4 regions of the Tuberibacillus sp. Marseille-P3662 genome follow, and region 3 is predicted to be linked to each of the others. Evidence: riboswitches for the same ligand, from Rfam matches in the RefSeq annotation. Region 3 holds a riboswitch; each other region holds the start of a gene.
What was found. Region 3 has a riboswitch for S-adenosylmethionine ahead of B9Y89_RS16060 (methionine ABC transporter ATP-binding protein). Riboswitches for the same ligand answer to the same signal wherever they lie in the genome.
Positions count from the first base shown of each region.

Region 1: linked by a shared signal. The riboswitch ahead of msrA (peptide-methionine (S)-S-oxide reductase MsrA) and the one ahead of B9Y89_RS16060 (methionine ABC transporter ATP-binding protein) in region 3 are both predicted to bind S-adenosylmethionine.
Region 2: linked by a shared signal. The riboswitch ahead of B9Y89_RS08690 (O-acetylhomoserine aminocarboxypropyltransferase/cysteine synthase family protein) and the one ahead of B9Y89_RS16060 (methionine ABC transporter ATP-binding protein) in region 3 are both predicted to bind S-adenosylmethionine.
Region 4: linked by a shared signal. The riboswitch ahead of B9Y89_RS06985 (methionine ABC transporter ATP-binding protein) and the one ahead of B9Y89_RS16060 (methionine ABC transporter ATP-binding protein) in region 3 are both predicted to bind S-adenosylmethionine.

Region 1 is NZ_FXBS01000002.1:26,347-34,482, forward strand. It holds gene B9Y89_RS00250 (hypothetical protein) at 1-182, shown strand, start outside; gene B9Y89_RS00255 (peptidoglycan-binding protein) at 252-1,190, opposite strand; gene B9Y89_RS00260 (FixH family protein) at 1,420-1,932, opposite strand; gene B9Y89_RS00265 (disulfide oxidoreductase) at 1,933-2,367, opposite strand; gene B9Y89_RS00270 (DsbA family protein) at 2,360-3,115, opposite strand; gene B9Y89_RS00275 (GbsR/MarR family transcriptional regulator) at 3,341-3,898, opposite strand; gene B9Y89_RS00280 (DUF1540 domain-containing protein) at 4,101-4,256, opposite strand; SAM riboswitch class I at 4,397-4,498, shown strand; gene msrA (peptide-methionine (S)-S-oxide reductase MsrA) at 4,606-5,076, shown strand; gene B9Y89_RS00290 (S8 family serine peptidase) at 5,211-6,338, opposite strand; gene B9Y89_RS00295 (hypothetical protein) at 6,354-6,704, opposite strand; gene B9Y89_RS19500 (phosphotransferase) at 6,842-7,210, opposite strand; gene B9Y89_RS00305 (hypothetical protein) at 7,360-7,869, shown strand; gene B9Y89_RS00310 (hypothetical protein) at 7,863-8,105, shown strand.
Region 2 is NZ_FXBS01000006.1:34,694-42,829, forward strand. It holds gene B9Y89_RS08645 (acyl-CoA dehydrogenase family protein) at 1-184, shown strand, start outside; gene B9Y89_RS08650 (hypothetical protein) at 408-689, shown strand; gene B9Y89_RS08655 (arsenate reductase family protein) at 712-1,068, shown strand; gene gcvH (glycine cleavage system protein GcvH) at 1,153-1,536, shown strand; gene B9Y89_RS08665 (thioredoxin domain-containing protein) at 1,611-1,949, shown strand; gene sigI (RNA polymerase sigma-I factor) at 2,095-2,853, shown strand; gene B9Y89_RS08675 (anti-sigma-I factor RsgI family protein) at 2,871-4,028, shown strand; gene B9Y89_RS08680 (SCP2 sterol-binding domain-containing protein) at 4,025-4,381, shown strand; gene B9Y89_RS08685 (TlpA disulfide reductase family protein) at 4,364-4,783, opposite strand; SAM riboswitch class I at 4,888-4,994, shown strand; SAM riboswitch class I at 5,137-5,243, shown strand; gene B9Y89_RS08690 (O-acetylhomoserine aminocarboxypropyltransferase/cysteine synthase family protein) at 5,339-6,655, shown strand; gene B9Y89_RS08695 (homocysteine S-methyltransferase family protein) at 6,877-7,926, shown strand; gene B9Y89_RS08700 (carboxymuconolactone decarboxylase family protein) at 8,019-8,136, shown strand, end outside.
Region 3 is NZ_FXBS01000006.1:1,471,337-1,479,472, reverse strand. It holds gene B9Y89_RS16080 (homoserine dehydrogenase) at 1-665, shown strand, start outside; gene thrC (threonine synthase) at 662-1,726, shown strand; gene thrB (homoserine kinase) at 1,719-2,636, shown strand; gene B9Y89_RS16065 (GNAT family N-acetyltransferase) at 2,731-3,213, shown strand; SAM riboswitch class I at 3,352-3,467, shown strand; gene B9Y89_RS16060 (methionine ABC transporter ATP-binding protein) at 3,553-4,581, shown strand; gene B9Y89_RS16055 (methionine ABC transporter permease) at 4,571-5,239, shown strand; gene B9Y89_RS16050 (MetQ/NlpA family ABC transporter substrate-binding protein) at 5,254-6,090, shown strand; gene B9Y89_RS16045 (FAD-dependent oxidoreductase) at 6,791-8,136, shown strand, end outside.
Region 4 is NZ_FXBS01000005.1:178,185-186,320, reverse strand. It holds gene B9Y89_RS18755 (N-acetylmuramoyl-L-alanine amidase) at 1-347, opposite strand, end outside; gene B9Y89_RS07020 (YvrJ family protein) at 353-541, opposite strand; gene B9Y89_RS07015 (DUF2922 domain-containing protein) at 620-838, opposite strand; gene B9Y89_RS07010 (DUF1659 domain-containing protein) at 879-1,097, opposite strand; gene B9Y89_RS07005 (degradosome RNA helicase CshA) at 1,243-2,736, opposite strand; gene B9Y89_RS07000 (cold-shock protein) at 2,882-3,079, opposite strand; gene B9Y89_RS06995 (FUSC family protein) at 3,347-4,423, opposite strand; gene B9Y89_RS06990 (PRK06851 family protein) at 4,676-5,782, opposite strand; SAM riboswitch class I at 5,942-6,051, shown strand; gene B9Y89_RS06985 (methionine ABC transporter ATP-binding protein) at 6,153-7,175, shown strand; gene B9Y89_RS06980 (methionine ABC transporter permease) at 7,165-7,827, shown strand; gene B9Y89_RS06975 (MetQ/NlpA family ABC transporter substrate-binding protein) at 7,853-8,136, shown strand, end outside.

The DNA of each region.
Region 1 (8,136 bases), on a different contig from region 3:
ACCAAGGCCAATTAGTAGGGGAACGCCCGATGGACATTCTTAAAGGTAATATTGACATTATTCTTAGCAATCAAAGCAAGTTAAAAATTTACCCTATGGAAGACGTTGAAGCTCATTATAACGTCATCATCGAACCACTTTACACCCCTTCCGATTCTCCTGCGTCCTACAGAACGTCTTAGCATCGGCTAATAATCATTTCTGTATCAACAAAAAAATCCCTCCTGAAGCAAACAGGAGGGTTCAATTCATCAATTTAAAACTTTTACTTTAACCGTCTTCCTGCCCCAATCCAAAGCCTCCTCTCGATCAGACATAAAGACATCAATTCGACGGCCTTGAATATCTCCACCTGTATCACCCGCCACCGCATAACCATAACCTTCAATATAGAGCTTTGTGCCAAGTGGAATGATGTCGGGATCAACCGCTACTACTTTAGCACCGGGATTAGCGCGTAGATTAATACCCGTTGCTGTTGTTCCAGAACAACCTGAACAATAGGCTGTATAAGCCGTACTTTCGACGTGAAGTTCCTTCACGGCCGTTTGTGCTTTTTTTGGTGGGTTGTTCTCTTCTTTAGAATGATTGGACTGGGCGGTCTTATTAGTGTGATTCGTTGTTGTTTTCGACTTAGTTGCTGTAGCCGCTACCTTTCGCTTCTCAGGATCATGATGCATGGCCTTAAACGTTTTGGGACCAACAATGCCATCGACTTTAATATCATTCTCTTTTTGAAAGCGCAACACAGCTAGTCTTGTTTTTGAACCATAGATGCCGTCGATATCTCCACGATAATAGCCTAGTTTCTCTAGATCTTCTTGAATCGTCTTAACCTCTTCGCCCTTTTTTCCTTGATGCAACAGTTCACCAGAGTATTCAACCTTTTTATTCAGTTCCTGTTTCGTATTAGGGCCGACCAAACCATCTACTTTCAAGTCATGTTCTTTTTGAAAATCACGGACAGCCTTCTCAGTAGCGGCTCCAAAGTAGTTTGAGGTTTTATTGATTTTATAATAGCCTTCTTTATGTAAAACTTTTTGGAGTTCTTTAACATGGTCATCCTTCATGCCCTTTGCCATTAGGTCGTTTCCGAAGTGAGCGTTCGCTACGGTTGGGATAGCCAAAACGGTTCCCGTTAATGTCGTCGTAACCGCTGCTTTCTTTAACAAGGCATAATTGGCTTTCATAAAGCACCCTCCTCTGAAAAAACATTCTCTATCATACTGATATTGACTAACAACACACTTCATAACTTACAGTTGTGTTACAAGTATTAGAGAGCGCCTAGTTCATTCGGGATTGACCATGTCTCGTTGCCGAATTCATAGGACATTTCGCTATATTCACTTTGTAATATTTTTAAAACATACGAGATAAAAAAATAGGAACAGTCCCCCAAAAAGGACCGTTCCTTCATTAAGATTCTTGTGGTTTCCGTCTGCGAAAGATCAACAAAAGTATGACCAATAATACAATCCCAACACCTAAACCGATGAACCACATCATACTGTTTGAAGCATTTTCAACAGTGATGGTTTCGTTATGAGTGGCAACAGTCTCCCCATCCATCGTAGTCATCACGACCATCTTCCATTCGCCTGACTCTGGCAATGTAACATCGCCTTGATATAAGCCATCATCAGTTTGCTGTAACGAGAAAGGCTTCGCTTGCTGATCCTTTTGGAAAACGGCTGATACTTTCACATCTGACGCAGGTTCATTTGTATCTTTCGGATGATCCTGATTAAATTGAATAACTTTGACTTCCATTTTATTGCTTTGTTCCACCGTCATTTGATAAACACCAGTGACTTTTGTAATCATATATTGCTTCTTTGAATCATCCTTAGCGCTAACCGGATGAATCATCATTATAATCAATATTAGCACGGATATAACTATCAATGATTGTCGGATTCGTAATATCAATTAAGAACGCTCCTTACTTTCGTGCCGCCAGAGATACCAATCGCGCCATAGCATAACAGAAACAAGAATAAAAGCCATCAAAGCAAGAAGTGGAATGGTCATAAACCCGAGCCATTGAATATACTTGCCGCTGCATGGAACGGTTCCTGTACATATCGTTTGAAACAACCCAAGATGTTGCTCAGCGAGATGCAAGATTGAAATCAACCCGCCAATGACAGTTAAAGGTAACAGATAGACACTCATCCCGCGATCATTTTTAAAACAGGCAATACCGAGCAGAATTACCATCGGATACATACAAATCCGTTGGAACCAACATAATTTGCAGGGTAAGAATCCAGCAATTTCACTAAAATAGAGGCTGCCTACCGTCGCGATGATGGCAACCAACCAGGCACCATACAAGCGACCGTTCAGACCGCTATCATTCATTGCCGGTTGACTTCCCTTCGATGGCCGTTTGGATACGGCTTTTAATCGCCTTATAGTCAAATGGATCTTGTATGAGTTCACCGTCGACAAACACCATTGGCGTTCCTTGTAAATCGAGTGACATGGCCATTGATTTATCCCCGCTAACCTCATCTTTATAACTCATATCATCTAGAGCTGCTTTAAATGATCCCATATCAAGCTCCGGAACTGTTTGCTTCGCGGCATCTACTAACAGCTCGTCCGTTACCCATTTGACGTTTTCACTTTTTTGCCGATCATACAGTTCATGATGAAACACCCAAAAATGATCAGGGGCCAAGTCAAAAATCGCTTCAGAGGCGTTAGCTGCTTTCACGGAATTCTGATCAATCACCGTATTATTAATAAAGTAAAATTGGACTTTTCCTGTATCAATAAAATGCTTCTTTAACTGCGGAAAAATTTGTTGGTCGAATTGACCGCAATACATGCAACGATAGTCCCCAAATTCCACGACTTTAACCGGAGCATCTGAGTCCCCTGTCATAGGTTGCCCTTCGTAACTCAACCCTTGCTGATCATTTTGACTTGTGTCCTGATCTGACGAATCCTGCCGGCTCAAAGCAATACCTAATATGATAAAGACAAGAAGCAATATAAACACGGTCCCCAAAACTATCCACTGCCGCTGTTTTTTTGTCTGTTTTGCTTTGTCTCTTTGTATACGTCGCTGCTTCTTTTTTGCTTGTTCGTGATTCTTAGTCATGGCGAATCCCCCCCATTTCTTTCTATTTATAAACTATCTTACCAGACAAATTCAAAAAATAGTTTGAAGACTTTATGAAAACTGAGTCAAATAATATCATATGAATCTTCACTATTATATCAAATTAAAGATGGGACATACAGTATCTTTACATACATAAAAAAAGCCCTCACATGTAGGACTTTTTAGTTACTCTGATAAACGTTATCGATTTTAACATTTGGATCATTCATGGGACTCGCCGCTGTCAGAACGAACTTTTGGGAAGTAATCAAAGATATCCCGTGTTTCCATAGCATAAGCTAGGCGCAAGGTCCAATCCAAATAGTCAGTCGTTTCGCTAATCCGTTCTAAATCTTGATCAATTTGTTCTTGCAGCTCCTCTGATTCTGTATTGTTTCTTAGTTCAAGAAGATCAGGTCGAGCTTTTTCCGTTGCTTTTAGCAAAACACTTCTTTCCTGACGTAATTTTTTCGCAAAGAAGTTTAAATAGTTCTTAAAAAAGTCCTTTTCAGCGATGAAATGATCTTTTCGTTGCCCCTTTTTCCAAACCTTACTGACCATCTCGGTATCCATCAATTCTCTAAGACCGTTGCTAACGCTGCCTTTGCTCATCGCCACTTGTTCTTTAATTTCATCCATGGACAAGGGACGATCGGAAAAGTAAAGTAAGCCATAAATCCGCCCTACGGAAGGTGTAACGCCATAAATCACCATGGTTTGAGCTATCGCACTGATCACCACATCACGTGATTCTTCTAATTGAGCCTCTTCTTCATTCACAGCCTGTCACCCCAAATCTATCGGTTAAATTATTTTATAAACCACAATCAAAAAGTTATAATAAAAAGGCTTTGCCATGACCCATTAAACCAGTTTTTAATCCTGTTTTTCAAGTAGTTAAGAAAAAATTTTATAGGCAAAATAAATTTTATAGATAAAATTGGGTGAAGAAAGACAGCCGTATGGCTGTCTTCCTCATTCATTAGTGTCGAGGTTCAAACGTCTTACAGTCCGTTTCCTCTTGGTCTGAGGCTTTTGTCCCATTATGACTGATGACATAAATGGCATCAGCATGACACTTGTTACCTTCTCCCCAATAGACACAATTTTCAACTTCACACAATACATCTTTTGCCAAGAGAATCCATCCCTTTCGTCATTAGATGATTGATGCATGATTAGTTTCTGATGAACTAAGCAAAAAATACATACAAATTCATTGACATCAGTGCCTACTGTAGAATATATTAGATTTATTATAAAAAAAATGAAGCTTACTTCTTATTTAGAGAGGTGGAGGGACTGGCCCTTTGAAACCTCGGCAACGGATCCATATGGATACCGTGCTAATTCCTGCGGTGATTCGCCGAAAAATAAGAAGAGACGGATGAATAAAGCCTGCCAATCCCTCTTCTTATTGATGAAGAGGGATTTTTAATTGTATTCGTATGATCATTATTATAAGCAACGAAGGGAGTTATACAAAAATGGCGATTGCAACTTTTGGCGCTGGATGCTTCTGGGGTTCAGAAGCCTTTTTCCGGGACGTTGACGGTGTGAAACAGACAACAGTGGGTTATCTTGGAGGGGATTACGAAAATCCGTCCTATGAAGATGTGAAATCAGGAAAAACCGGTCATGCTGAAGTCGTTCAAGTTGAATTTGACCCAAATGTGGTCAGTTATGATGCCTTGCTCAACTTATTTTGGGAAAATCATGACCCAACCCAGCTTAACCGACAAAGTGACGACGTTGGGGAACAATACAGATCCGCTATTTTTTATCACGACAACGATCAAAAAGCAGCCGCTGAACGGTCAAGGGCAGATAAAGTTAATTCTGGTGCCTACAAGCGTCCCATCGTAACCGAAATTACACCAGCTTCAACGTTTTATAAAGCTGAAGAGTACCATCAAGATTATCTGCAGAAGAATGGTCTGGCCAGCTGCCATATATAAAATGAACCAGATACGTTAAAGCAGCCATTGCCCATATAAGAGCGGTGGCTGCTTTGTTTATTCTATAACATGGAATTGGCTATTTTTAAACCAGTAGTCCTCCAGAACTCACATGGGTAGAAACACTTCTCTTGTCAGAAATGATATTTGCCTCCTAGTAGAGAAACAATCACAGCCAGTATATTCAAGATGACAAGCAAAGAAAGACTAATGGTGACTGTTTTTTTGGGGAAATTGATTTGTCTTTTCCTTTTCCTGATGAAGTACACTAACAGGAAGCCCACTAATCCTATAACATATACAATGCTAATCATCTTAACAGCTAAAAGTAAAACAAGAGAAATAGGTCGCTGACTCTTTATATATTTTTGCAGATTTTCTTGCAATGCATTTTTTATCAGCGGTTGATTATAGCTTTCTCCATTTTGTCTTTTTTTCTGAATGATTAAAGCTGCGTAGCCCGATGTATAAGCCGTCGCATATGACACCCCTGTATCAAGCGTCATTTTGTTATCGAACCAAAGAGAAACAATGTCTTCCCCCGGGGCATACACATCAACTTTCTTCTTCTTAAACTCATCGGAATATATCTTACCTTCCGTATTCAGCATGCCTACACTAATGACTTCAGGGTATGTTCCTGGATAAGAATTATGTGTGTCATCGGGATATAGAATATTTCCTGATGAGGCAATAATAATGATGTTTTTGTTAGCTGCCCTTTTGATTGCCTCATGTAGTTTAGAGTTCCCTTTTTGGAATTCTAAACTAATGTTAATGACATTAACGTTTTGTTTAATTGCCCAGTTAATTCCATCAATGAGGTTCTCATATTTAACGTTTCCATTTTCATCGGCCACTTTCGCAATATATAAGTCAGACTTGGGAGCAATACCGCGCATGTTAAAATGGTTTTCTCGTGCACCAATAATCCCGGTAATCTTCGTGCCATGACCATTATCAACATCAAATTTTTCCGGATCATTGCCCACAAAATTTCTGCCTTTGATAACTGAAAGGTCTTTACTTTCCCTATCAATTCCCGTATCCAGTATGGCGATTTTCACATGTTTCCCCGTAATATTTTTTTGATACCACTTATGAAGACTACCGCCGATTTCTTGCTGAGCAAATTCTGGTTTACCTTTCTCTTGCTCCATTATTGTTCTAGAATCATCTTTTTCCTGCTGTTCACCAGCGCATCCAGCCAATTGTGATAAACATAAAGTAAACAAAAGGATGACAATGATGTGCTTTTTCATGATATGACATCCTTTTTACGGGAGTTTTTGATACCATTTGTGTGTATTCCAGTATTTGCTATGTCCTATTAGGGGTGAACAGTTACGCTTATATGCTTTGCAGTAACGCAATGCGTCAGTTGCCATTCCAGGTACGCAAAGTGCAATTCCAACTGTGATTTTATAGCAATCTGATGTAATAAAATTTTTATGCCCATACCCATTGTCATCCAAACAATAAGGCCAGCCACCACCCGAAATTTTTCCATCTTGTTTGTCGGTTGAGTGATCTATATAAATGAGAGATTCAGGGATCTTTTTACTTTGCTCCTTTTCTATATTTTTAGCTATCGGATGACCGCTTTTGCCTAGAAGGCACAGTTCCATCCATAAAGTCCTTTAGAGAATCAACGGGCCTTTTCACAAACCTAGATTTAAAACTTAGGCTAAAAAACAGAACCTTCGCTTAGCTGAGATTGTTTTCTCTACGGAATGAAATTGAACTTCTTAATCCCAAAAGTCAATCACAGGTTTGTCATCCCTGAAAGCTCTACGTCAATGAAACTAAGGTAACGGCTAATGAGTTTCTGTGGATTGTTTAGTATATCTTGAATATCCAAACGTTTGGGAATTTTTCCCGCCATATAAAAGAGACGAAGGGACGTGCCTACTCTCACAGCTTCCTCAGTTAAAGGACATTGATAACCGTCCATAAAAGAGGACCACAGGTCATCTAATTGGTCTGCAGCCATTAAATGTATACGGGGAACACCTATGTCAAAGGCCTCATGCCCAAACCCACACTCATCAAAATCTAAACAGTACCACCCATGATATGAATTCATAACATTTCCAAGGTGACAATCACCATGGACAAATCGCTTTTTCTCCATGTCATATTTTTTTGAGAAACACTCAAAATTTGGTCATGTCACGGATTCCAAACATGCATATTTCATCTAATTCTACGATGTTAACCTCGGTTACGTTTCAATTGATCAAGCATGTTATAATAAAAGAAAAAGATAAAAAAGGCTGCGTTATGATTAAAGAAAATTTGACGGGCAAAACTAAAGACATCTGTTTTCGATCCCTTAGACGTAAGGATCTTCAGGATCTGAGAGTAGCCAAAAAGAATGGATGGCTGTTTGATTGGCGGAAGGCGTTTATTGAGGCCTTTAACGTTTATGGAATTTTTGTTATAGGTGATCCCCAGGTACAAGGATTGATCGCTCTTGCTCCAAATGCTCAAAATCAATTAGTGGATGTCGATTTGATTGAGGCGGCTCCTCAAAACAAGTGGAAGCATCATTCCCAAGTATATGCTGGCATCGGGAAAACTCTTATCGCTTTTGCAGCGTTCCTAAGTTTCAAACAGTCCTATGAAGGATATATCGGGCTGGCGATTAAAACAAACTATAATGAGGAATACTATACAAGCCTAGGGGCGGTACGAGCCCGAGGAGGGATTCCGCCTTATTACTTTTTTCCAACCTCGGCTTCGTATGAATTAGTGGAAACATACCTTTCAGGAGGTGTTCGCTGGTGTTAAAAGATATTGTAATCCGTACAGAATCGGGATTTAAAGTCAAAAAAGTCTCAGAGGAAAAAATGGATCGTGAAGACAAAAAATTTGAAAAGGCGTTTTCGGACGGCGTCTTTGCTGTTCCATCAACCCAGAAACCCAACTATCGTTTTCAAGATCTATACAACTATGCATTAAAGAAAGGTGTCACTCCGGAACAATTAGGTGATGAAGAATGGCAGATGTTTAAATCGGATGAATAATTAAAAAGACAAAATAGATTATCTCCTATCT
Region 2 (8,136 bases), 1.4 Mb from region 3:
AGAAGCATTCCAAGACATTGAAGCTTACGCAAAAGAATCATTATTAATGCTTGAAACTGGTGATGGGCTTCGTATGATGCTGTCAGCTTTGCGGAAATTAACACGATTCACACCTGAGAATGTTATAGCGAAAAAACGGCAAATTTCTGAGAAAGTCATCAGCGAAGAAAGTTACGTGGTGTAATGAATATTTAAATAACTGCACCCCCTTACTATATATACACATTCCTTAATTATGACGGCTGCCAAATGGCAGGCGTCTTTTTTTTGACAGCAGGAAATCTCAGAAGTTTCGAACTAAAATGTAAATGGGAGAAGGAATGTCATTAGAGTTTCTTGAAATCGTTAGATGGATGCCTATAATATAAAGAACATGATATAATAAATAAAAAATGGAGGAATCTGAAATGAGCGATATTATCCGGGAGATTGAGATGGGTGATTACACAGTCACCTTAAAAGAAAAGAATAATAATCATTATGTCGCCCGTTTAGTTTCGGGAAATCAAGGTGGTATTCTGGAACTGGAGAAACTTGATAGTGGTCATATGCGTGTTAAGGAACTAGATCTTGGCAGTGTTGAAATTTCAACCGAACACCTAGCCCTCATGCTAATCTTGATCGGCTCTGATGCTGATGTTGTTAATCAGATCAATCGTATCCAGAACATACGAAGCGATTTCAATTAAGTTTATAAACGAGGTGAATGTGATGACATTATCGGTATACAGTTATCCCCCTTGCGGTACCTGCCGCAAAGCCAAACAATGGCTTGATAGCCATCAAATAGATTATGAAGAAATACATATTGTCGATTCACCGCCAACAAAGGAAGAACTGAGGCATTTTTTTCAAGTCAGCGGTTTGCCTTTGCGGAAGTTTTTTAATACAAGCGGCCGCAGGTACAGAGAATTAGGATTGAAGGATCAAATGAAAACATCAACCGAAGATGAATTGTTGGACTGGTTAGCTTCTGACGGTATGTTAATCAAACGCCCGATCATCACCGATGGCGAACATGTCACTGTTGGATTTCAGGAAGATACCTTCCAACAGACGTGGATTTGACCAGAACATTTGCGGTTGATCGGATTCTATAATATGATATGACTGTTGAAATAGATAGGAACTGATAAGCATAGGAGGTTTATTATGGAAACACCTGAAGAACTGCTCTATTCCGAAGAACATGAATGGGTCAAGCAAGAAGGCGACCATGTTAGGATTGGTATCACGGCATTTGCCCAAGATGAACTTGGGGATATTGTTTTTGTAGAATTGCCTGAAGAAGGCGATGAAATTGGAGCGGACGAGCCTTTCGGCAGTGTCGAATCCGTTAAAACGGTTTCCGAATTATACGCTCCAGTAACCGGTAAAGTGATCGAAGTTAATGAAGAACTTGAAGATTCCCCTGAATTTGTGAATGAATCCCCTTATGATAAGGCATGGATGATTCTTGTTGAACCAAGTGATCGTTCAGAACTCGATGATTTACTTTCCGCTGAAGAATATAAAAAAATGACAGACGAGGAATAGGCTCGTGACAAGCCTGCAGATGTAAAGACTGCAGGCTTTTATTTCATAATCATAGCTTGAAAGTTGTGACACTTATGCCTCTCGAAGAAATGACGTCTGACTCATTAAAGTGTACCGAAGAACAAACGCTACCATTATTGTTTGAAACACCTTTCTGTCAAACGTGTCAGTTAGCAAAAAAAATGATTGGATTGACCGAGCAAGCCTTATCAAGGAAGGTGACGACCTATGTCTGCCGGGCGTCAGAATGGGAAGCACTTGTTAATGAATGGAAAATTGAAAGTGTGCCTTGCTTAGTTTTTGTCAGAAATCATCAATTCATCAAAAAAGTATATGCCATTGAATCTGTGACAAAACTTTACCAACTTTACGAACAATATATCGGTGAATCCTGTGAAAACGGTAAAAGATAACATTACATGGGATGAGCATTACAATTATTAAAAGATCAGCTGCCTTTGTTAACAAATTGTATATTTATTAATCGCTTATAGATGGTATAAAGGAACAAGAGGAATTAAAGAGAAGAATGTTAGTCTAGTTGCGAGGTGGAAACCAGTGGAAGCAACAAATATGAATACATCGATAACAAAGGCAGCTTCAGACCACCATAGTTTGGAAGATCAAGTTAAAACGGTCCAACATGGTGATGAATACTTAAGAAATTCCATGATTCATGCTTATCAACCCTTTATAAAAAAAGTCGTTTCAAAAGTTTGTAATAGATTTATTGACCATACGATGGATGAATATAGTATTGGTATGTTCGCTTTTAATGAAGCGATTAACCAATACGAAAAAAGCCAAGGGAGTAAATTTTTAACTTTTGCTGATATGGTGATTCGCCGCCGTGTCATTGATTATATTCGAAAGGAATCAAGACAGGCTAAAGCCGTCTATTTAGAGCAAGCCGATATAGACGATGAAGCCCAACAGGAAGAAAGCTATATTGAACAGCAAGCAGCGATTGATTATTATGAAGATCAGCGGCAAATCCAAGAGCGAACAGAACAAATTGAAGGCTATAAGCAATTGTTAAATGAATTTGGTATCACGTTTAACATTTTGAGCAAACATTGTCCAAAGCATATTGATGCTCGTGATCATGCCAAACATGTTGCAAGAATACTCGTGGAAGATGAATGGCTATCACAGCATTTACAAGAGAAAAAGCAACTGCCTATAAAGGAATTATTGCAATTTGTTTCATGCAGTCGGAAAACCATTGAAAGGAACCGAAAGTATATAATAGCTGTTGCGTTGATTTATATCGGAGAATTTTATGCGCTTCAGCCCTATATTGAACCAGAAACTTGAAAAAGGGGGTACGGTAATTGAGCCGCGGAGTTCTACTAGAAAAAAAAGGTCGACGCGGTGTCATACTAACTCATGATGGAACGTTTGAATCCATTCGGTTGAGAAAACCGGAGCATGTTATCATTGGTCAAACCATTCAGCCTGCACATGTGATGAATCGCCGCATGAACAGCATAAAGAAAATATTTCCTGCTGTTGCCGCATGCTTATCTCTTATTATTGCACTCCTCTTATTTTTTAAGCCCTTACAGAGTAATGCGGTTGCGGCCTATATTAGCTTTGATCTTAATCCTAGTATTGAAGCAGGGGTTAATGAAGACATGCGCATCGTTACCGTCAAAGCCGTTAATCATGACGCCAAAACAATCATTGGCGATAGTACTGACTATAAGGACATGTCCTTGAAAGCCTTTATGGATCAGCTAGTGGAAAATGTGAAACAAAAAGATTATGTAAAGCAGCAGTCAAACATTGTTGTTACCGCTGCTTTAACGGATGATATTAATCAGGACAAAAAGCAAAGGTATTTGAAAACTATTTCATCGGTTGTTAATAAAACGAAACAGCAGCTTGAGAATATGCCGACCGATGCGTTTAAGTTTGTTAAAACTACGATGGCTATCAGAAATAAGGCAAAGCAAAAAGGTATGTCTGCGGGAAAGTACCTGACTTTTTTAGATGCAAAAAAGCAAAATCGTCAATTGACCCTAGAGAAGGCGAAAACTTTAAGTGTTGCAGAATTAAATACTCCCCCTCCTTCAAATTCGACTGACCCAAAACCAGCGAATAAAGGGTTATTGGCGAAGGACCGTCAAAACAAAAATGAATCTGCTGAACAGACCCATGGTCAAAAGGCTAAGAAAAGTCAGTCATCCAATCATCAAGCAGATTCTAAAAAAGCAGCTACCGAAAGGCAGCATCATTCGATGGCGAACGACTCTAAGAAAGGTCATCAATCCTCAACAAACAAACAAGAGAAAAACAAACAAGCCAAGGATAAACAAGAGAAGAACAAGCAAGAGAAGAACAAACAAGAGAAGAATAAACATAAGGAAAAACAGCAAGGCAAAGCAAAGGTTACTCAACATCAAGGCCATGAACATAGACAAAAGAAGGGAATTCAATCGCCTGGCAAAGGTCAACCTATCCGTGTTGAAAAAAGAGGTGTAAAATGATACTTAGAGAAATTTTAGATGCTTTTATCCATACCCTTTCATTAAAACCGGTTTTAGAGCCGTTGTATAAAGATAAGCCGATGACTATTAATATCCAATCAACCCATGAACAAGTCTGGATGCGACTGAACCAAGAAGGGGGTCACGTCCTTGAGTCTAATCCCGAAACGGCTGATGTGTTTTTGAGCGGTCAGGATAAAGTGATTGAAGCAGCTATGACAGGCGCTGAACCTATGCTTTCATTGCAAAAAAATGGCCACCTTAATACACAAGGTAGCCAGAACCATTTGCTAGCGCTCGAATCGCTTTTTTTGTTAACAGGTCACAAGTCCCACTTATTTCATAACCATTGATAATGACCGGATAATCTCATAAAAGGACGCTTTGTCACCGAACGAATCGAAGATGTTATGCTGCTGATCTAAAATCACGGTTGTGGGCACCCCGCTGCATTGATAATCATCATAAGTGGTTGTCCCATTATCTTTTAAAACTGGAAACGGTAACTCGTGATTGTTCATGAATTCAACGCCATTAGCGGCATCCGCTTCTCTGCCTGTAACATTAATCGTGAGAAAGGCTAAGGCATCATGATCCATTGTTTGGTAAAAATTTGTTTTCTTTGGTAGGTCTTTTTGACAATCAGGACACCATGATACCCAGAATGTAATCATTACGGGCTTTCCCTGATAGTCCGATAGTGATACGAATTCATTTGTTTGAGCATTAATGAGGTTAAAGTCGGGTGCTTTCATGATTTTCAACACCTTTCAGATAGTCACTAATACTATCATGCCTTAAAATAATATAGTTGACAATCCAATTGTATAGCGCTATTATTCAGAATAATATTAAATGTTTCTTATCCAGAGAGGTGGAGGGTCTGGCCCTATGAAGCCCGGCAACCACCGGAGATGTTCCGGAAAGGTGCCAAATCCTGCAGGCAGAAGGCTTGAGAGATAAGGTTAGTGATCTGATTGAATAACCTCTGTCTCTTAGGCAGGGGTTTTAATAATTTTTTAGTTTTTTGATAAAAATGCATTGACAAAATATTTGGGCATTGGTATTATTTTTATTAATAAGTTGATGCGTTAACTTAATAAAGTGATTCTTATCCAGAGAGGTGGAGGGACTGGCCCTGTGAAGCCCGGCAACCCCGGAAATTGTTCCGGAAAGGTGCCAAATCCTGCAGGTATCATGCCTGAAAGATAAGATAGGCCCATATCCCAACCTCTTATCTTTTCAAGGTAAGAGGTTTTTTTTCATTGAATACCGGCTTTTTGGCCGAAAATATAGGAGGGTATTGTTTTATGACAGATCAAGACAAGCAGTATGCGTTAGAAACGGTGTTATTACACGGTGGACAGGAACCAGATTCAGCGACAGGAGCGAGAGCTGTACCTATTTATCAAACCACATCTTATGTTTTCAACAGCACTGAACATGCGCAGGCTCTATTCGGATTAGAAGAGCCGGGAAACATTTATACCCGCATCAATAATCCAACAGTTGAGGTGTTTGAGAATCGGTTAGCGCAATTGGAAGGTGGTGTCGGTGCGCTAGCAACCGCATCAGGGGCAGCAGCGATTACTTATGCTATTTTGACCATGGCTCAAAGTGGCGATGAAATTGTTGCAGCTTCGGAATTATATGGCGGAACATATAGTCTTTTTGCGAATACACTTCCTAGATATGGAATCAATGTGACGTTCGTGGATCCCAATGATAGCAATCAACTTAAGTCAGCAATAACTGATAAAACAAAAGCTGTTTTTGCAGAAATTATCGGTAATCCTAGTTTGAATGTTCTGGATATTGAAACGGTAGCTGGTATTGCGCACGATAATGGTATACCTTTAGTTGTCGATAATACATTTGCAACGCCTTATGCTTGCCAACCGATTAAGTGGGGAGCCGACATCGTCGTTCACTCAGCAACAAAATGGATAGGCGGTCACGGTAACTCAATTGGAGGTGTGATTGTCGACGGAGGGACCTTTGATTGGGCTAACGGACGCTTCCCTGATTTTACGACACCTGATGAAAGTTACCATGGTTTGCGCTATGCCCAAGATTTGGGTGCGGCGGCTTTTATTACGAAAGCAAGAGTCCAACTCTTAAGAGATACAGGGGCGGCTTTAAGTCCATTTAATGCGTTTTTACTATTACAAGGACTTGAAACTTTGCATCTAAGAATTAAAGCGCATAATGACAATGCGGAAAAAATCGCTGAATACCTAAAAAATAGTAAAAACGTAGATTGGGTGCTACATCCAAGTCTTCCTGAACATCCGGCGTATGAGCTGGCTGATAAGTATCTTGATAACAGTGCAGGATCAATCGTCACATTTGGTATCAAAGGTGGTCGTCAAGCGGGTCGAGAGTTAATCAATAATATTGATCTGTGGTCGCACTTGGCTAACGTTGGTGATGCCAAATCCTTAATCATTCATCCAGCAACAACCACACATCAGCAGCTGAGTGATGAGGCACTCAAAAATTCTGGTGTTACCGAAGATTTAGTTCGCTTATCTGTAGGAATTGAAAACATCGATGATTTAATTGCAGCGTTAGATACAGCACTTGATTATGCTGTCAAGCAAGCGAATCCGTCAACGATTGGGTGATTTTTATAATAAGGCTCTGTTAAACGTAACTGTTGATTCTAGCTCCAGGCGTTCGCTTTCCGCGGGCAACGCTTCAGCCTCCTCGGAAGACAACCACTTCCTGCGGGGTCTTCAGCTGTTGCTTTTCCCGCAGGAGTCTCACGCCTTCCTCTCCAATCAACGAAGGGCAAACAACAACAATGACCTTTAACATAGCCTATAACAAAAGGGGATAACAGCCGATGAAAAGAAGTTTAAGCGAACGATTAGCAGAAGGCCCTGTGATTTGCGGTGAAGGTTACTTGTTTGAGTTGGAACGTCGAGGTTATCTGCAGGCAGGATCCTTTGTACCTGAAGTGGCACTTGATAATCCTGAGGCATTGAAGCAAACCTATCGGGATTATATGAATGCGGGTTCCGATGTTGTATTAGCATTTACTTACAATGCTCATCGTGAAAAGATGCGGATTATTGACAAGGAAGATTTGTTAGAACCGCTTAACCGTCAAGCCATTCGCTTGGCTAAAGAAGTTGCGCAGGAACACCCGGAAGAGGAAGCCTTAGTTGCTGGGAATATCTCCAATACCAATATTTTTAATCCAGATAATGAGGCATCTAAACAGCAAATTCGAGACATGTTTGCTGAAATGATTAGTTGGTGCGTTGATGAAGGCGTTGACTTCATCAACGGTGAAACATTTTATTATCATGAAGAAGCGTTGATTGCATTAGAGGAAGTACAGAAGCAAGGTCTTCCTGCTGTCATTACATTAGGTCTTATGGGTGAGAATAGGCTTAGGGACGGCTATATGGCCGAAGAATCGTGTAAAATTTTAGAAGATCATGGCGCGACTGTCGTCGGTATGAATTGCTTCCGGGGGCCGAAAACCATGCAACCTTATCTAAGGAAAATTCGTGAATCGGTTGACGGATACGTAGGCGGCCTCCCTGTTCCGTATAGGACAACGGAGGAATATCCAACATTTTTTAACTTACCAGACGGGGGGTGCAGTTGTCATCTTCCAACAGAGACAACGTTCCCAACTTCGCTGGATCCCTTATATTGTAATCGCTATGAGTTAGCGAGTTGGGCAAAAGAAGCGAAGGACCTAGGTGTCAATTATCTTGGTCTTTGTTGTGGCGCCTCACCTTCAATGTTAAGGGAAGTGGCTGAAGCCGTTGGCAGAACAACTTTAAATTCTAACTATTCACCTGACATGGAAAAACATTTCTTGTTCGGTGCCGATCATACACTCAAGCAACATAATCTGGAATATCGAACCAAGGCATAAATTCCAAAGATCCATCAGTAAAAAACCTCGCATGCGCTATAGAAGTTGCGACATACTACTAGCGTAAAATACTTTAAAGCGAGGTTTTTACTGTGCAACAAGAACATCATGAACAACCCACGACGCTAACTCAAGCTATTTTGCATGATTATAAAGCTGGGATTGGCACTTTTTCAGAAAAAAATCCTAAATTGGCGAACAGCTACAAGG
Region 3 (8,136 bases):
TCGGTTGTGGTGTCGACGTGAATTTGGATGATGTCCAAATTTCCAACATAGAATCGATCGATGAAAGTGATATTGATTTTGCGGAAAGAATGGGTTACGTGATTAAGCAAATTGGTACTGTTGAATGCGGTGATCACGGCATTGAAATCGGCGTTGAACCCACTTTTTTACCTAAAGATCATTCTCTGGCATCGGTCAATGGTGAGTATAATGCTGTTTACGTGTACGGGGATGCGGTTGGTGAAACGATGTTCTACGGTCCCGGGGCAGGCGAACGGCCAACGGCTTCAAGTATAATGGCCGATTTAGCCGAAGTCATCAAGAATATGAAATCAGGATTGAATGGATCACAGCTAGCATTGAAACGCAGGCAAGAAAAAAATATTCTCAATCCTGGTGAGGGCGCATCTAAATTTTACCTCCGGCTTCATCTTCAAGATGAAATCGGTTCGTTTATGGAACTGACCCATTTATTTAAAGAACAAAACATTAGCTTAGAAAAAGTCATTCAGGAACCACTTGAAGATCAATCGGCAGAAGTTGCGGTTATCACGCATCAAACGAGTAAACAAGCGATTGAAGACATGGAAATCTACCTCAAGGATCTTAATGTCGTTCAGGATGTCAAAAGTCAATATCGTGTCGAAGGGATGATGTCATCATGAGTTGGAAAGGGATTTTAAATGCTTACTCAGAATCATTGCCATTAACCGAACAAACACCCGCATTGTCGCTGATGGAAGGCAATACACCACTGATACCATTGCCTTATCTATCGGAGCAATTAGGGATTCAGCTATATGGAAAATACGAAGGTGCTAATCCGACGGGATCTTTTAAGGATCGCGGAATGGTGTTAGCTGTTGCGAAAGCGAAAGAGGCTGGCAACGAAGCGATTATTTGTGCATCGACAGGCAATACTTCAGCATCCGCTGCCGCTTATGGGGCACGTGCCGGGATTCGAACAATTATTGTTATTCCTAAGGGTAAGGTTGCTCTCGGAAAATTGTCTCAAGCAATGATGTATGGCGCGGAGATCTTTGAGATTGAAGGTAACTTTGATGACGCGCTAGCGCTTGTTAAAGACTTAGCAACGTCTGATACGATTGAATTAGTCAATTCGGTTAATGCCTATCGAATAGAAGGACAGAAAACAGCGGCTTTTGAGGTGTGTGAACAGCTCGGATATGCACCCGATATTTTATCTATACCAGTAGGTAATGCCGGAAATATTTCTGCTTATTGGCAGGGTTTTAAAGAGTATCACTCAGCGGCGGGCGCTGCCTTACCAAAAATGTACGGTTTTGAAGCGGAAGGGTCTGCAGCAATTGCTAAAGGTCAAGTGATTCAAGAACCGGAAACGATTGCGACGGCGATACGGATTGGTCATCCGGCCAGTTGGACGCTAGCAAACGCGGCAACGGATGAATCGGAGGGGATGATTGGCTGGGTGTCTGATGATGACATTATCGACATGTATCAAACCCTAGCTCGACGAGAAGGGGTCTTTGTAGAACCGGCTTCTTGTGCTGGATTGGCTGGCATTAAGCAGCAAGTGGCAGCGGGACAGGTGCCGGAAGGATCGACAGTGGTTGCTGTGATGACCGGAAATGGCCTCAAGGATCCGACAACAGCTTCTGAATGCTTTCAAAAATCGGGCAATATCATTCGAGGAGATGCTGACTATTTGAAATCTCAGTTGAAGGCGAGTGTCGCGCATGGCTGAGCGAATCGTGGTTAAAGTCCCTGGCAGCACGTCCAATCTTGGCCCTGGTTTTGATTCCATTGGATTAGCAGTGAACCGGTTTTTAACGGTCGAGGCAGTTATTGCGGATCAATGGCAGTTCGCATCTAATCTAGAAGGGATTCCTCTTGATAAAACCAATCTCATTTATCAGGTTGCTGCGGATGTTGCGAAATTATATGGACAATCGCTGCCACCGCTTGCTTTGACGATCTCAAGCGACATTCCTCCGGCCCGTGGATTAGGAAGCAGCGCCGCAGCTGTTGTTGCTGGTATTGAAGTGGCAGATGTCTTTGCTGGACTGAACTTGGATCGACAATCGAAGCTGAATATGGCCGCAAATATTGAAGGGCATCCTGATAATGTAGCCCCTTCCTTGTATGGGGGGTTGGTGATTGCGCACCAACCATTAGAAGGGGAGACGACGGTTGTTCCGATAGCGCCATCGGATGTTGACTTAGTGGCCTTCATTCCAGAACGACTATTAGAAACAAAAACAGCTAGGAGCGTGTTACCTGACACTCTCAAGCATTCGACAGCTGTGAAAGGCAGTTCAGCCGCTAATCTGTTTGTCGCCGCAGCTTTGCAAGGCGATTGGGTAACCGCAGGACGGATGATGGATGAGGACACCTTGCATCAGCCTTACCGGAAAGCGCTCATTCCAGAAATGGATCAAGTCATGGCTGATGCCAATGCGTTCGGCGCCTATGGTACAGCACTAAGCGGGGCGGGGCCAACGATGCTCGTATTCTGTCCGGTGAATGTTTCCGGACGATTTGTTACCCATTTAAGAAAACAGTATCCGGATCATCATTTGGAACAACTTAAAATCGTTCAATCAGGCGTCCATGTAGAGCCGCGAGCCACCTTGGATCCTGTTAAGAGTTTATAATCCTCCTGATGTGGAGGATTTTTTACTTTATTCATGTACACATCGTCCATGATAAGTAGTATAGTAGAAGGGTCATGATGTAGGAGGACAAGCGATGAATATTCAGATTCAATCGATGGACAAGCGCAGCGCGGTCCGCATATCACAATGGCACTATGAAGATCCATACAGTCTATATAATGTTGGTGAAGATGCCGTCGATGAATTTCTTGAGAACGACTACTATGCTGTGTTCGATCTGCAAGAGGGGCTGATCGGCTTTTTTTGTCTCGGACGTGTCGCACAAGTTCCTGGAGGTTATGAATGTCATGCCTACGAGAACCGGATGGATGTCATTGATATAGGTCTAGGCATGCGACCCGATATGACAGGTCAAGGGTTCGGATGTGAATTTATTCACCATTGTCTTATTCAGGCCAAAGACATGTATCCGCAAGTCAAAGTGTTTCGTTTGACCGTTGCCACTTTTAACTTAAGAGCGATTAAAGTTTATGAACGGCTTGGCTTTCAGGCTGGAATGCACTTCGTCAACCCAATCGGCCTTGAATTTATGACCATGTTGAAAAAGGCTGAATAATGGAACTTTAGTAAACGACTACTGAGTGCAATAGGTTTCGTCATTAAGCTTGGCGATAAGCCAAGTTTTCTTTATTGACATAGTCCTATCACCATGCTACAATTCAATCATTCTTTTAAAAACTTCATTCATATCAATCTCTTATCAAGAGTGGTGGAGGGTCTGGCCCTATGAAACCCGGCAACCTTTAAATGTAACTATATTTAAAACGGTGCCAATTCCTGCAAAGCAAGTGCTGCTTTGGAAGATGAGAGGAAGGACTTCGATTTCAAACGGTTAGCCTTTCTGCTCATTTGAGTGGGAAGGTTTTTTAGTTACAGGAAATATAGGAGGTGCATCATGATTCAACTAGAGAATCTCCACAAATCGTTTCAGACAAGCCATGGGACGATTGACGCTGTTAAAGACGTTAGCTTAACGATAGACGATGGTGAGATCTTCGGGATTATTGGCTATAGTGGTGCCGGGAAAAGTACATTAATTCGCTTGTTAAATAATCTTGAAGAGCCGACATCAGGTACTGTGACCGTTGCTGACAGAAAGCTCTCACAACTGAATAATAAGCATTTACGAAATGCTCGGCGCGACATAGGGATGATCTTTCAACATTTTAACCTTTTGTGGTCCCGTACCGTTCAGGAAAATATTGAGTTCCCCTTAGAGATTGCCGGTGTATCCAAGAAAAAGCGACAAAAGCGGTCTCAGGAATTGATTGAACTTGTCGGTCTTGAAGGTCGCGGTGATGCGTACCCATCGCAGTTAAGCGGGGGGCAAAAACAACGTGTTGGCATTGCGCGGGCCCTTGCTAATGATCCACAGGTGTTACTTTGTGATGAAGCGACATCGGCTCTTGATCCGAAAACAACAGATTCGATTCTCGATTTATTGGTCGATATCAATAAGACATTGGGCTTAACGGTTGTGATCATTACTCACGAGATGCATGTCATCCGGAAAATTAGTCATCGCGTAGCGGTAATGGAAGACGGTGAGGTTGTGGAACAAGGTGATGTGATCGATGTCTTTAAAAATCCAAAACAATCGATCACGAAAGACTTTGTAAAGCAAGTGACTGAGGCAGAAAACACAGAAGAGACCATCCAGTTCCTGACTGAGAAGTTTAGTGGTGGAAAAATTGTTAAGTTGACGTTTGTTGGTGAGAATACACACAAACCGTTCATTAATGAGTTGTTCCGGGAAACAAATATAAGCATCAATATTTTACAAGGCAATGTGTCACAAGCTCAAGGCAGTGCCTACGGAACCTTGTATTTGCAACTAGAGGGACAAGAAGCGGGTATTAATGAGGCGATTGACTATTGCCGCAAGCGGAATGTCGACGTGGAGGTGGTCAGCCATGTTACATGAATTATTTCCAAATGTTGATTGGCTGGAAATGTGGCAAGCCACCCTTGAGACACTATTTATGACGGTGATTTCCGTTGCCGCAACATTCATTTTAGGTATTATTTTGGGATTATTGTTATTTGTGACGAGCAAAGGCAATCTGTTTGAAAATGTGGTCATTAATAAAATGATCGCTGCCATTGTGAACATTTTTCGATCCATTCCGTTTATTATTTTACTGATTTTACTCATTCCGTTTACCGTCTTTCTTGTCGGTACCATGCTTGGTGCCAAGGCAGCTTTACCTGCTCTAATTATTGCGGCGGCCCCTTTCTATGCCCGGCTTGTTGAAATAGGGTTACGGGAAATTGACAAAGGTGTGATTGAAGCAGCGCAATCGATGGGCGCAACCAAGCTGCAAATTGTTCGTAAGGTGTTGCTGCCTGAAGCGATGCCTGCCCTGACTTCAGGGATTACAGTAACGGCCATTGCACTCATTGGTAATACAGCGATGGCGGGTGTGGTAGGAGCTGGTGGTCTAGGTAACCTCGCTTATCTTGAAGGCTATCAACGGAACCACAATGATGTGACATTAATATCAACGGTATGTATTCTAGTGATCGTCTTCGTCATTCAATTAATTGGCGACATTACAACGAAAAAAATAGATAAAAGATAGTGGAGGGTCAAGCAATGAAGAGATTGTTACTTTTATTAATAACCGTTCTTGTGACGGTTGGATTAGCGGCGTGTGGTCAAAGCAGTTCGGAAGGTAACGGTGATGGACCAACAAAATTAGTTGTCGGTGCGACACCTACGCCACACGCTGAGGTTTTAGAAAAAGCTAAGCCGATTTTAAAAGAAAAAGGCATCGATCTTGAAATTAAGCAATTCCAAGACTATACAACACCTAATAAATTTTTAAGTAAAGGCGAATTGGATGCCAACTATTTTCAACATCAGCCATATTTGAAAAAGCAAAAACAGGAATTTGGTTATAACTTTGTGAGCGCTGGAAAAATTCATATTGAACCGATGGGTGTTTACTCACAGAAATATGATAGCTTAGAGGATATTCCGAAGGGCGGCAAAATCATCATGAGTAACTCGGTTGCGGATACAGGACGGATGCTAATGCTTTTGCAAAAAGGCGGTTTAATTAAACTTGATCCGGATGTGGATCCCGTTAAAGCTCGCATCGATGATATTGTTGAAAATCCGAAGAATATCACATTTGATAAAATCGATCCGGGTATGTTATCACGGACTTATCAAAACGGTGAAGGCGATGCAGTTATCATTAATACCAACTATGCCTTGGATGCTGGATTGAATCCGACGGAAGATGCCGTGGTTATGGAAGATTCAGAGTCACCTTATGTCAATCTTGTCGTCGTTAAAAAGGAAGACAAAGATAACCAAGCTATCCAGACGCTGGTTGATGTTTTGCACTCTGAAAAGATACAAAACTTTATCAAAGAAGAATATAAAGGCGCTGTTGTGCCCGTCGGCGGCAATAGCAGCAAGTAATCATGTGAAAGGCGGCTCCGTCAGTCGGAGCCGTCTTTTTGTTTGTGTATTTAAACCAATGAGTCATCATCTTTTGTTATGACTCTGTTAAACGTTGCTGTTGATTTCCGCTCCAGGCGTTCGCTTTCCGCGGGCAACGCTTCAGTCTCCTCGGAAGAAAACCTCTTCCTGCGGGGTCTTCAGCTGTTGCTTTTCACGCAGGACTCTAGTAAAGGCATCTTGAGTAAGTGGCGCTGAGAAACAAGTGTTCCGAAACTCAACTACAAGCGAACAATAAATAACGAAAAGTGAGGGAGCGCCTTCAAAGGTGCTCTTTTTTCATGCCCGTTTACAATATGGCCTAGGGATGAGGCATTTTCATCCCAAAGGCTGAGTAAAAACCGATCCGTTGCTTGATTTAAAATAGGTTCTCACCGGTTATACTTTGGATAGTTCAGTATTAATCGGAAGGAATGAAGATCCATGATGAATATGAGAAAATGGTTCCGTGTCAAAAAAACGGCTCATAACTCTTATGAGAGCTACAGGGAACACCGTCGGATCAAGGATGCGATGCTTGACCGCAAGAGTGAATACAGGTAATTTTATTCGGATTTACGGAAATTTACATGATTGGGGTATGATTGGAGACATTAAAAATAAATTCAACCCTACACACTGGAGGAATGGTCTCTTGAGTCAATCAAAACCCTCAAATCATATGCCAACATCACCTGAGCCATATTGGCGTGATTCCGTTCAATTACCATCATTCGATCGACTGACGGAAGATCAGGACGCTGATGTTGTGATCGTTGGTGGCGGCATAACTGGTATTACGGCGGCTTATTTACTTGTGAAAGAAGGTTATCAGGTTGTTCTATTAGAAGCCAGTAATATACTAAATGGGACCACAGGTCACACAACGGCCAAAATCACTGCCCAGCACGGATTAATCTATGACGAATTCATTCAGCACTTTGGTGAAGACAAAGCACGGCAATATTATGAGGCGAATATGGATGCCCTCCGTTTCATCCAACAAACGGTGACGGATCGTGATATTGATTGTGATTATACTGAAGAGGATGCGTATATCTATACAAATTCCGATCGTTATGTTGACAAAATTCATAAAGAGGCTCAGGCCTATCACGAACTCGGTATTGATGGGGGTACTGTCAGCCAAATGCCGCTTGATGTTCAGATGAAAAAAGCGATTGTCATGAAGCAACAAGCCCAGTTTCATCCGCTGAAATATTTGGCCCATTTGGTTCATGCAATCACTCAAGCTGGTGGTCAGATCTATGAATACACCACCGCGGTGGATGCAGATGACAAAGGACAGCAACCGACCGTAGTTACGAGAGAGGGTCATGAAGTCAAAGGTGATTATGTGCTTTCTTGTTCACATTTTCCCTTTAATGATGTCAAAGGTTTTTATTTTTCCCGGCTGACAGCTAATCGCTCCTATATTATTGGCATCGAAGCCGAAAAGGATTTTCCCGATGGCATGTATATTACGGCAGAACAACCGACACGGTCGCTGCGATCGGTGACGATTGATGGCAAACCTATGGTTTTGGTAGCGGGTGAAAGCCATAAAACCGGCCAAGGTGTGGACATGATCCAACATTACGAGGCTCTGGAAAGCTTTGCGGAAGAGACACTCGGGATTAAAAACTTCAAATACCGCTGGTCGGCACAAGACTTAACGACTCTAGATAAAATCCCATATATCGGTCCGATTACCGGTCGTCATCCAAATTTGCTTGTCGCGACGGGGTATCGGAAGTGGGGCATGACAGGTGGAACAGCTGCAGCCTTGCTTATGAAGGACTATGTCATGGATCATGACTCACCCTACAAAAATTTATTTATGCCATCACGCTTTCAAGCAGATCCAAGTCTCAAGAAATTCTTAAAGCAAAACGCCGATGTCGCCGGTCATTTAATTAAAGGGAAGTTCGAGCCAGCAGCTAAGAAATTAGATGACTTATCCGTTGATGACGGTGCTGTTGTCATCCATCAGGGCCGCAGAATCGGCGCCTATAAAGATCATGACAG
Region 4 (8,136 bases), on a different contig from region 3:
GTCCTGCGGTATGACATACCACCAACATCCGCAATGCCGTGACCCAGCTTTTCGGCAAGTTTGGCATTCGTAAATATCGAATGGATCGTTTCACAGCCGCTACCACCACCAGCGTTGAAGTGGTTACTGATACAGAAATCAGCGCCACTGTTTTTGACAATATTAGAGCGTTCCGATGAATCTAATGTGATATCATGATCTCGCGTAAGTGATACGGAAACGCCAAGTTCCTTAAAACGGTGGTATTGATAAAGCGAAACATCTAACGTCCAGTCCTTCTCTTTTGCTCCGAAACCATGAGTGCCTGGATCTTTTCCACCATGTCCAGCATCAATGATGATTGTCATCATCATCACCCCTTCCTTAGATTTGCGATCGATGTTTCATCCGATACGGCCAGCGGCTGCTCTTTCATCCGTTCCGGAAGCATCACAATAGATTGATTCAACGTATCCAGCTTTCGTTCAATGCGATGCAACAGATACAGTGTCACAACAGCCGGAAAACCAACATCACTAATGAGAGACAACCATTGTTCCACGATCTTCACTCCTCCTTATCTTGAAGATAGAAAAAAGAGAGAGCCTAGCCCTCCCTTTCCTTTTAACCTTTTAACCTTTTAACCCAATTCAATATCTGTAACATTTCGTTCAACGATGCGAGCACCCTTTTTGGATACAAGATTACCGCCAGAGGATGAGAACGCATCTTGCTCAATGATGCTATCCATCGCCGCTGAAATAGCAGCAGCATCAGCCGGTTCAACAGGGTTGTCAAGACTATAGGTAACGGTGTGCTCTTCTTCATTATAGAATTGCAAATCGAGTTGCTTAGCCATTTAAATCCCTCCCTTCCTTTCCTGTCATTCATCTTTCGTACTAACCAGCAATCGTTAACGTGTCATCGCGCTCAACGTTAATGAGCGGCAATGTCTGAAGCGGTTCAAGTGCTGTTGCAATCGTGTACAGTTGATCAGGTGTTGCTGAAATTTTGACGTTATTGAAGCTTTTGTGCTTAGTTACCGGACTGCCTTTTTCATCCACTCCGGCATCAAAGCTTAACTGCATGCGGGAATCCACTTTTGTTGAAGTCGCCATGTCTGTCACCTCCCTTCACCCTATATATAGAAGACAGACAACAAAAAGGGGGTGAGTTAACTCATATTTTTAAAATAAAATATCTCTCCATACAAAAAACCCGTATCATTATTCGATACGGGTTTTCGTTACTTCATTTGTATGACTAGTCATTCCGTTGTTGACGGCGGTTTTTGTGTTGACCGCCGCGACGGTTAGAGGATTTATAATTATTGTTCCGGCCTTTTTGGTAGCCTCTGCCTTTATTATGAGGCCGACCGCCGCCTTTGTTACGATTGTTGCGTTGGCGGGAACCGCCTCCACCTCTGTCTCGTTTTACGCTAACAGGCGGAATATCTGTAATTTCGACCGGCGTCTGGCTCGGTTCTTTGGTTAGAGCTTTAAGAGCTGCTGATACCAAATCAACGGCTGTATGCTCTTTAAGAAGCTCTTCAGCTTTCCCTTGATGCTTTGATTGAGAACCGTCGTTCACAACATCCAACAATTGTTGGATCGCATGCTGTTGACGGCCTTGAAGGGCTTCAGCCTCCGACGGTTTCGGCTGTTTGCTTAATTGCTTTTTCGTCATGCCCTCAATTTTGCGCAAATGATCCATCTCCGGCGGGGTCACAAATGTAAAGGCCCAACCACTCTTACCTGCCCGACCGGTCCGGCCGATGCGGTGCACATAGCTTTCAGGATCCTGCGGGATATCAAAGTTGATGACGTGGGTTACGCCACTAATATCAAGTCCTCTAGCCGCAACGTCCGTAGCGACAAGGATATCAATGGTTCCTCGCCGGAACTGCGTTAGAACGCGGTCACGTTGTTTTTGCCGCAAATCACCGTGAATCCCCTCAACGTTAAAGCCGCGCTTTGTCAGCGCCTCCGTCAATTCATCCACCCGGCGTTTCGTCCGGCCAAAAATAATGGCTAGTTCTGGGGTGTAAATATCAAACAACCGCGTCAGAGTATCAAACTTTTCTCTTTCCTTAATTACATAGTAATGCTGTTCAATATTGGTGACCGTCAATTCTTGAGCTTTAACCGCAATGACCTTGGGTTGATGCATAAACTTCTCAGCGATGTTTTGCAGTTGCTTCGGCATAGTCGCGGAGAACAACATTGTGTGGTGTTGGGTCGGGATTGCTCCAAGGATTGTCTCAATATCCTCAATAAAGCCCATGCTAAGCATTTCGTCAGCTTCATCAAGAACAACTGTCGACACATCATCAAGGCGAATCGTTTTACGACGCATATGATCCATAAAACGTCCCGGGGTCCCGACAATAATCTGTGGCCGGCGCTTTAAAGCTTTAATTTGGCGATCAATATCTTGGCCGCCGTATACAGCCAAAGTTCTAATACCTTTAACTCTGCCGATCTTATTCAATTCATCGGCGACTTGTATCGCTAATTCACGGGTAGGAGCGAGCACAACACCTTGTGCGTTTCTACTTTCTGTTTGCAGATTTTGAATGAGTGGAATCCCAAATGCAGCCGTTTTTCCTGTACCCGTCTGTGCCTGACCGATGATATCCTGACGTTCCAATCCCGGAGGAATCGCTTCTTCCTGAATGGATGTCATTTCTTCATAGCCCATTTGGCTAACAGCTTTGAGAAGTGGTTCGTGAAGATTTAACTGTGAAAATAATACCAAAAACCATTAACTCCTTTACTTTTTATATAACTTTTTATTCAAGCTCTTGCCGGTCTATCCATACACCGGTCATGTCTAGTGAAAAAAGGGCGTGATTCCATACACGGAATACGCCCTTTCTGAGATTCAATGTGGATCACATGTATTATAAGCGAACGACATTGACAGCTTGCGGTCCGCGTCTGCCTTCTTCAACATCGAATTTAATTGATTCACCATCTTCAAGCGTTTTGAATCCTTCACCTTCGATCGCTGAGAAGTGAACGAAAACATCGTCGCCGCCTTCTCTCTCAATAAATCCGTACCCTTTTTCGGAATTAAACCATTTAACTGTACCTTCCATTTGAGTCGGCCTCCCTAATTAAATTGGATAAAAAGTTGAATACCGTCAAACACTTCTTTCGTCCATTAGGGCAATTCATCAGAGGCCGATAAAGGTTTTTCGATGTCCGTACTTTTTAACTTTATAAGCTTATCATAAGATCATATCAAAAGCAATGGATGAAGGAAAGTTTATTCAAATCAAGCCGATGCTCCTATCTAACAAGATACCATGTTTTCTTAAGAATTATACAGTCTGACTCAAATTATTTATGTAATCAAGCATCCTTCACTGATTTCCTTGATTTCTGTTCTCGATATCTCCCAACGCTGTCTTAATTTCCAACAAAATTCGACTAAAGTCTGTAAATACACTGCCTAAATTCATGATCACTGTCGTATCTTTCTCTTGTTCATGAATGATATGGTAATTCGATTCTAATTCTTGCTGCGCTTTATTTAAAGCATCCCGTAACAATTCAACAGAAACTTTATTTGAATAACTGACAAAACTTCCAAATAAGTTCAGACATCCTGAGACGGATCTAATAGTCTTGCTAAGATTGTAGACATGATCCGTTTTCGTATTAATATCCATTAAACTTCTAACAATTCCCCTCACTTGAATGATCATTCGTTCAATCACTTTCATATGATGGATAAGCTCACTAATTTGACTTCGAGCTTTCTTCTGCAGCGGGCTATAGCGAAGGTTTTTTCTGGCTGATTCTAATTCTTGAAAAATATCCTCGGCTTCAGCCACCAAGCGTCTCGCTTCCAATAAGCTGTACATCACATCATGGTTGGATTGATTGGACATTTCCACGCCACGTAAGACCGTTGCGGTTTTATGACAAAGTTCAGGCATTCTGCGTTCAAACGCTGGTATAGGGTTCGGCGGGCGAATCAAAATATTGATTAAGACGCCTGTGACCGAACCAATTAAAGTTTCAAAAATTCTTGCAAGCGCATAGGCCTCCTGTTGACCGAAAAATAACACGAGTAAAGCACTAACGCTAATTTGTACCAATAAATAAGGGGGAAATTTTAAAGCCGTCGAAATGCCGAAACTGATTAACACAACCAATGTGATTGATAAAGCATTAAGCGGCAACCACTGTCCAATGATAATGCCGATACAGACGCCGCCAACCGCCCCCATGACTCGATAAAAAGCCCTTTCTAACGTATCAAACACAGCCACTTGGATGATCAAAATCGCTGCCAACGGCGCAAATATTGGAAAGGCACTATCAACAACATTATTAGCAAAAAACCAAGACAAACCAGCCGCCAGAGCTGTTTTGGCCACTTGAAACGTCAGTCCGATCTTCTGAAAAACATTGATACTCTCTCTGAACAGCATGTTGAATCCCTCATTTATAAACGACCATCTTCCCATATTATGTACGAGAAAGGGTCCTTGCATAATGTTTCAAATAATATACGAGGGTACCCTAGAAATAAAATACTTGGGCACCCTCGTATTCGGTTGATTTTATGATTAATTGTGGCAATTGTAAAGTGATTTGCGGCTTCTTTAAAGAGAATTGCGCTTTCCTGCACATAATTGCGCTGTTTTTAAACGGAATTGCGCTGTTTTACATTTATTATGATGTTATTTTGCCACAGAACGATCTTCACGACACACAATTTCCGATTTGATTTGCTCCGTGATATCATCAATTTTAGTGAAATCCATGGCGTTAACGTAGATGGTTTCAAGTTGATCATGCCATGCCTTGGCATTCGCCAAATGGGCTGTTGCTTCTTTCATTCTTTCCGAATATCGTTCCGATACATCTTTTAATCCAACGGCATATTTTTCATCAACACCTGGTTCGATGACCCGCTCATACATATCAATCACTTCGTCACTGTCACGTTCTGGATAATGTTCATGCGGCGCCGTGCTATCAAAAATCGCAAAATCTAATTCTCTAACAATAATCATATCTAGACTATACGGATCAAAACCACAATGATAAACCTCAACATCAAAACCACGGTCTTCAGCCATCTTTGCCAGCGTCTTCAACATGGTTGATTTACCCGATCCCGGACGACCTTTAATAAAATAACGTTTAGCGACGTCTGATGTTAAATTCGGTATGAAATCAACGGCACCTTGTGGCGTCGCAGCTCCCAAAAAGCGATGCCGGACATCCGCCGTCTTATTCAATACTTGGTCCCCATAAAGTCTATTGATCAATTCATCTGTCAGTTGGTTGGCTTGCTCACGATCAAGATGGTCAATGTAATACGCCTCCCACTCATCGTGAATTGTTAACGCTTCTTGAAAGCAAGCATATGCGGCGTCATATGCCGCACGATTATTTTTCTGAATGCTTAAAATCTGATCTTTTTCTTTGGCTAATGCTTCCGAATCCCATGCTACACCTAGATTGACATACTCCTCGATAGCTCCAGGAGCTTTTGGCTCAATCACATGCGGTGCCGTTCCATCAACAATACCCACTGTTAATGTCGGAATAATCACACCATCAATGGAACCATTATCGGATGCGCAATGTAAATATTCAATATCAAATCCTTTTTCGAGCCATGTTTCACCAATGGTTTTCATTAACGAAGATTTACCTGTTCCTGGACCGCCTTTTAGAATAAATACACGTTCAAGATGTTCTAGATTCGTAGCAAAAAGATCATGAAAGCCTCGGGCGGTATTCCCGCCTGCATAGTAATTTAAGACCTGACCTGACATGTACTGACGCCTCCCATTTAAGATCAATCATTGACTCAATACTCTAAGGTATGCGCAGCCTTTGTAATAGGTGAGTGCCTAGGATACAAAAATTATGATTGACAGTTGTGTCATGATCTCGTATCATTATTTTTAAATTAAAAACCCTATACGGATAACTTCTTATCCAGAGAGGTGGAGGGAACGGCCCTTTGAAACCTCGGCAGCGGGCTTCAAAACATGAAGCACCGTGCCAATTCCGACAAGTCTTTAGGCTTGTAAGATAAGAAGAGCGTGGTTGTTTCATATGCAATAATGATTTGAACCCCTCTTCTTACTGAAGAGGGGTTTTTATTATGCTTATTTACGTTTACAAGGGAGTGAGGCAGCAATGATTGAACTGAAAGGACTCACGAAAGTCTACGATTCGGGTGAATCACAAATTAAAGCCATCGACAACGTGAACTTAACTGTTGAGAAAGGTGATATATATGGTGTCATCGGCTTTAGCGGGGCAGGTAAAAGCACACTGTTAAGGTGTGTGAATTTGCTTGAATATCCTGACCACGGTCAGGTCATCATTAACAATACTGATTTAACGAGACTAGCCAAACCTAAACTCCGTGAAGAACGGAAGAAAATCGGGATGATTTTCCAACATTTTAATCTTTTAGAATCCAAAAAAATCTATGACAATATCGCTTTTCCTTTGAAACTTCTCGGTGAAAATTCATCAGCTATTAAAAGACGGGTTGAGGAATTACTAAAATTTGTCGGACTCAGTCAACAGGCTGATCAATACCCAGACCAGCTCTCCGGCGGACAAAAACAACGTGTCGGTATTGCGCGGGCGTTAGCCACTTCACCTGATGTCCTCCTATGCGATGAAGCAACATCAGCTTTAGACCCGGATACCACGGCATCTATTTTAAAGTTGTTAAAAAAGATTAACCGTGAATACAAAATAACCATTCTCATGATTACACATGAGATGCAGGTGATTCGTGATATTTGCAACCGGGTAGCTGTGATGGAAAACGGACAAATCATTGAGGAAGGAAGCATTTTTGATGTGTTTTCCGCCCCTGAAACCACAACCGCCCAAAATTTTGTCAGTTCGGTTATGCAGGATGACATACCGGCATCCATCATAAAATCGCTGGAAAACGGTGCAGAACATATTTATCGCGTTACATTCATTGGTGATTCAACAAGTCAGCCGATTCTGTCCGATGTCGCAAAACAATTTAATGTCAACGTCAATGTCTTATACGGGCAGATTACCGAACTCCAGGAGACACCGTTTGGCCATTTAATGATTGAACTTCAAGGTGAGGCGAGTGAAATTAACAGGGCCAAACATTATATCAATCAAAACGTCCAAGTTCAGGAGGTCTTAGCTCATGCAAATTGAATGGAGCAGCTTTTGGCTGACCGTTGCCAATGCAACCTATGAAACCTTTCTAATGGTGGGGATATCTCTCATATTTGCAACCTGCATCGGGTTACCCTTAGGCATTGCTGTGGTCGTTACAAGACCGGGTCACCTATTAGAGAACAAAATCATTTTCAATATTTTAAATCCAATCATCAATATTATCCGTTCGGTCCCGTTTATTATTTTACTCGTTGCCATCATTCCATTTACCCGGTTGCTTGTACATACATCGATTGGTACTACTGCGACGATTGTGCCGCTCGTTATCTTTGCCGCTCCATACATCGGCCGGCTCGTGGAAACAAGTCTTTTGGAAGTCGATCCTGGTGTGATTGAAGCTGCTGAATCCATGGGGGCAAAACCTAGGCAAATTATTTTCCGCGTCCTTTTACCAGAGGCCCTCAGTTCACTCGTTCTTAATATTACCATTGCAACCATTGGTCTCATCGGTGCGACTGCGATGGCCGGCTTCGTTGGCGGCGGCGGTCTTGGTGACTTGGCTATTACTTACGGTTATCAAATGTTCAAAACAGACGTCATGATTGTCACGGTTATATTATTAATTGTTATCGTTCAATTGGTGCAAACAACAGGTAATCATTTATCCCGCGCAATCAGAAGGCGATAAACTCAATTAAAAGGGAGATTGACTCATGAAAAAATACATCGCTATCATCACATTGTCTTTACTCAGCATCGGTGTCTTAAGTGGTTGTGGTAACAGCGCATCAAGTTCAGAGAGCGGCAACACCGAAGACAAAACAGTAAAGGTTGGCGTCAACCCTTCAGGCGTGCCGATTTGGAATTATGTTAAGAAAAAGGCGGCTAACAAAGGGATTAACGTTCAACTCAAAAAATTTTCCGACTATGTTCGCCCGAATCTGGCGTTAGCGGCCGGCGATATTGATATGAATGCATTCCAGACGGTTTCCTATTT